2 regions of the Fictibacillus sp. WQ 8-8 genome follow, and region 2 is predicted to be linked to the other one. Evidence: a T-box and tRNA genes for the amino acid it is inferred to sense, from the RefSeq annotation. Region 2 holds a T-box; the other holds one or more tRNA genes.
The links. The T-box of region 2 lies ahead of serS (serine--tRNA ligase). A T-box ahead of a tRNA ligase gene usually reads a tRNA of that ligase, here a tRNA-Ser.
Positions count from the first base shown of each region.

Region 1: it encodes a tRNA-Ser, which carries the amino acid that the T-box ahead of serS (serine--tRNA ligase) is inferred to sense. The anticodon was not compared.

Region 1 covers NZ_JAMXKG010000004.1:333,474-335,859, forward strand. Annotated here, with positions in the region: gene M1K46_RS11255 (superoxide dismutase) at 7-618, opposite strand; tRNA gene M1K46_RS11260 (tRNA-Phe) at 906-981, opposite strand; tRNA gene M1K46_RS11265 (tRNA-Met) at 995-1,071, opposite strand; tRNA gene M1K46_RS11270 (tRNA-Ser) at 1,250-1,342, opposite strand; tRNA gene M1K46_RS11275 (tRNA-Ile) at 1,356-1,432, opposite strand; tRNA gene M1K46_RS11280 (tRNA-His) at 1,467-1,542, opposite strand; tRNA gene M1K46_RS11285 (tRNA-Met) at 1,560-1,636, opposite strand; tRNA gene M1K46_RS11290 (tRNA-Asn) at 1,643-1,717, opposite strand; gene M1K46_RS11295 (DUF456 domain-containing protein) at 1,862-2,344, opposite strand; gene M1K46_RS11300 (Na/Pi cotransporter family protein) at 2,376-2,386, opposite strand, start outside.
Region 2 covers NZ_JAMXKG010000029.1:7,365-9,750, forward strand. Annotated here, with positions in the region: gene serS (serine--tRNA ligase) at 1-1,235, opposite strand, end outside; T-box leader at 1,580-1,798, opposite strand; gene pdxT (pyridoxal 5'-phosphate synthase glutaminase subunit PdxT) at 1,838-2,386, opposite strand, start outside.

The sequences.
Region 1 (2,386 bases), on a different contig from region 2:
TCTGCATTATTTTGCTTCGTTATAACGTTTTTCAACTTCATCCCAGTTTACTACATTCCAGAATGCATTAATGTAATCTGGACGTTTGTTTTGATAGTTCAAGTAATATGCATGCTCCCAAACATCAAGACCTAAGATTGGAGTTTTGCCTTCCATCACAGGGTTATCTTGATTCGCTGTGCTTGTTACTTCAAGCTCACCGTTATTAACAACTAGCCAAGCCCAACCAGATCCGAAACGGCCTTTTGCAGCATTTGCAAACTCTTCCTTGAATGAATCAAGGCTTCCGAATTTACTGTTGATGCGTTCAGCTACTTCACCAGTAGGTTCGTTGGATCCGCCTGGTTTTAGGATTTCCCAGAATAAGCTGTGGTTCGCATGTCCGCCGCCATTGTTGCGTACAGCTGTGCGAATGTTTTCAGGCAATGCATCAAGATTGGAAAGAAGGTCCTCTAGGCCTTTGTTTTCAAACTCAGCTTGGCCTTCAAGTGCTGCGTTCAAGTTATCAACATACGTTTTGTGATGACGGTCGTGGTGAATATTCATTGTAGTCTCATCAATGTGTGGTTCCAGTGCATTTGCAGCATAAGGTAAAGCAGGCAGTTCAAACTTTGCCATGATCAATCTCCTCCTTGGTATGTAAACATTTTTTATATTTCATTTTGGAGAAAAAACCCCAAAATTGAAAACATAGTTAAGCAACAATAATGTTTAATAAGTATCCCAACTCATACATTATCAGATTTACCCGGAACTTTCAACGATTAACCCTCTTTAATCAAAGTTTATTATGTACATAGCCGGACTTCTTTTATCCCTCGTTATGGGAGATATTAAAACAAAAGTTTCTCATTAAAAACAAAAAACCTTCACCACGTTGGGCAAAGGTTGACTATGTATGAAAATGGTGGCTCGAGACGGAATCGAACCGCCGACACGAGGATTTTCAGTCCTCTGCTCTACCGACTGAGCTATCGAGCCACTTTAGGTATTATGGTTGCGGGGACAGGATTTGAACCTGCGACCTTTGGGTTATGAGCCCAACGAGCTACCAGACTGCTCCACCCCGCGATGGTATTAAGTTGACGGACGATGTTATTCCTCCGTAATTATTGACTGTCTCTCAGAGGCTTTACCTCTTCCTCTACTCGAGTAATCATTGGAGTGTATCCGTTGAGGTTACTCGCAGCATAATCATGCTGTAACGCTCGTTGCTCCACCCTGCGATGATATAAAAATTAAGAAATTATGGAGGAGGTAGAGGGATTCGAACCCCCGCGGGTTGTTACACCCCTGTCGGTTTTCAAGACCGATCCCTTCAGCCGGACTTGGGTATACCTCCATGTGCTGAAAAATGGTGGACCCTGTAGGACTCGAACCTACGACCAATCGGTTATGAGCCGACCGCTCTGACCAACTGAGCTAAGGGTCCATTTTATGTATTAAGATAGTTATGTAAATAAAAATGGGGCGACCGATGGGAATTGAACCCACGAATGCCGGAATCACAATCCGGTGCGTTAACCACTTCGCCACGATCGCCATCGCCTAAAAAAATATGGTAGCGGCGGAGGGAGTCGAACCCACGACCTCACGGGTATGAACCGTACGCTCTAGCCAGCTGAGCTACACCGCCATATTTTGGCTCCACAGGTAGGACTCGAACCTACGACCGATCGGTTAACAGCCGATAGCTCTACCACTGAGCTACTGTGGAACAATGTTGTCCTCTAAGGGACAAGAATTACTATATCATTTTTAAGCTATGTAAGTCAAACCTTTTTTTCATGACCATTTTGAAAACCCTCGGTGAGACAGATATAAATATAGCACGTCTCCAACATTTTAGCAAGCACTATTTTTATAATACAACAAAAAGAAAATAGCCAATCATGATCACTTGAATGATGATCTTAGCAACCGTTCCTCCCAAAAAACCAAGAACTGAGCCAAACCCTACCTTAGCCGCTTCTCCTATTGATTTTCGCCCGATGATCAATTCTGCAATAAACGCACCCAGAAACGGTCCGGCGATGATGCCGGCAACAGGAATCACAAATGGGCCAAGGAGCAGGCCGACCGTGCTGCCCCATACGGCCGCTTTGGAACCGCCCCGTTTTTTTACTCCAAACAAATTGCTGAAATAATCCACTACAAAAAGAGTTGCCAGCAAAAACACTTCTACACCGATGAAAAAGGGCGTAAATGGCTGAAAGGAATAAAAAATTCCATAGAGCACAAACCCAAGAGCCAGAAAAAGCGCTCCAGGCAGTATGGGAAAGATCAGGGCAGCGAATGCCAGAACGAACGACAGGCCGATTAATATCCAATATACATAATCCATCAGTAAGCCTCCTGTAGTGTTTTAAGTAGGTTTATCGATCAA
Region 2 (2,386 bases):
ACTTCAGGGATGACGATAGAGCCGTCTTCCTGCTGATAATTCTCGAGGATGGCAGCTACGGTACGGCCGATTGCCAGTCCTGATCCGTTCAGTGTATGAACAAATTCAGGTTTCCCTTTCGCTTCGCGGCGGAAGCGGATTTGCGCCCTTCTCGCCTGAAAGCCTTCAAAGTTAGAACAAGAAGAAATTTCACGGTACGTTCCGTAGCTCGGTAGCCATACTTCAATATCGTACTTCTTCGCAGCAGTAAATCCTAAATCAGCTGTACACATGCTCAGTACACGATATGGAAGCTTTAACAGCTGAAGAATTTTTTCTGCATGGCCTGTCAGCTTTTCAAGCTCTTCATAAGACTCTTCCGGTTTCACGAAACGGACAAGCTCTACTTTATTAAACTGATGCTGACGGATGAGACCGCGTGTATCACGGCCAGCAGATCCCGCTTCAGATCGGAAACAAGCGCTGTATGCAACATAACCTTTCGGAAGCTCTTCGGCAGTAAAAATTTCATTGCGATGAAGGTTGGTTACCGGAACTTCAGCAGTCGGGACCAAAAAGTAATCTTCTTCGCGGATTTTAAATGCATCTTCCTCAAACTTCGGCAGTTGCCCAGTTCCTGTCATGCTTTCTCTGTTCACCATGTAAGGAGGCAAGATTTCAGTATAGCCATGCTTATCTTCATGGTAGTCCATCATAAGGTTGATCAAAGCTCGTTCAAGGCGTGCTCCCGCTCCCTTATAAAAAGCAAAACGGCTTCCAGTTACTTTAGCGGCTCTTTCAAAATCGACGATATCAAGATCTGTCGCCAAGTCCCAGTGAGCTTTTGGTTCGAATGCAAACTCCTGAATATCTCCCCAATGGCGTACAGGTACATTATCGTCCTCTGTTTCACCAACCGGTACACTTTCATGAGGCAGGTTCGGCAGTGTGAGCATCAGGTGGTTCAGATCCTCTTCCACCGTGCGCAGATCGTCATCGATGGATTTAATCCGGTCTCCCACTTCACGCATCTCTGTGATCAAGTGGTCGGCATCTTTCTTTTCACGTTTGAATTCCGCTACCTGTTTGGATACTTCGTTACGTTTAGACTTTAATGTTTCTGTTTCACCAATCAGTTCACGGCGCTTTTCATCCAATTCAACAAAACGGTCCAAGCCTGTTAAGTCTTCTCCCCGTTTGCTTAATTTCTCTTTTACTTCATCAAAATTCGCTCGAACATATTTCAAATCAAGCATGTTTCTTCCTCCTTTAATCAATAACCTTTTTCTGACAAAACCCAAATAGCTAAAGAAATCCGTAATTGTGGCCCGGTATCCGTTCAAAAAACAAGGAGTTCGAGGCGCCGCTGATTCCGAGGACCGGAGTTTAGTATACCTAAATGAGGATCCGAGGAAATCAAGGCAACGAAGAAATCCGCTGCTTTGCCCGAGTAGCCGGACAAGAAGCAAGGAGTTCGAGGCGCCGCTGATTCCGAGGACCGGAGTTTGGTATACCCAAATGAGGATCCGAGGAAATCAAGGCAACGAAGAAATCCGCCGCTTATTGTTCGGCGTACAAATACAAAAAACTCCCGTCCCTATAAAGGGACGAGAGTTAACCCGCGTTGCCACCCTAGTTGCAAGTAAATACACCTGCCACCTTGTCATTGATAACGGACAATGTATACCGGGAAAGCTTACGTTATAATTTCAGCTTCCCACTCAAGGATGGATTCACAAATGACTTTGGTCGGTTTACACCAGCCACCGACTCTCTAGGCAAAGATCATTTTGCTACTGGTTCCTGTCAGCGATTTAACAAATAATGTTTGTATAGTAATGTACAATATTTTCCGCTTTTATGCAATAACCTTTTTCTTCTGAGATGCCATTTCTACAAAAAACTGGTGAAGACGGTAATCATCGGTCAGTTCCGGGTGAAAGGCCGCACATAGGAAGTGTCCTTGTTTTGCAGCAACGATACGGTCATTATGAACAGATAAAACTTCTACTTCTTCCCCGACTTCTACTATATAAGGAGCTCTGATGAAAACACCATTCACATCTTCGCCTACACCTTCAATGTGCAAGTCAGCTTCAAAGCTGTCCACCTGCCGGCCGAATGCATTTCTCTCAACGGTCATGTCAATGAGCTCGAGGTGCGCATGGTCTTGACCTTGAATGCGTTTTGCCATGAGGATTAGGCCTGCACATGTACCGAAAACTGGCTTTTCTTGTGCAAACTCCTTCAATGGTTCAAGGAAATTATATTTATCGATCAGACGCCTCATCGCAGTGCTTTCGCCGCCTGGGATCACAAGCCCGTCCAGATCATTCAACTCTTCAATACGCTTTACGCTCACTGCTTCTGCGCCGCTTTCTCGCAAAGCTTTAATATGTTCTCTCAC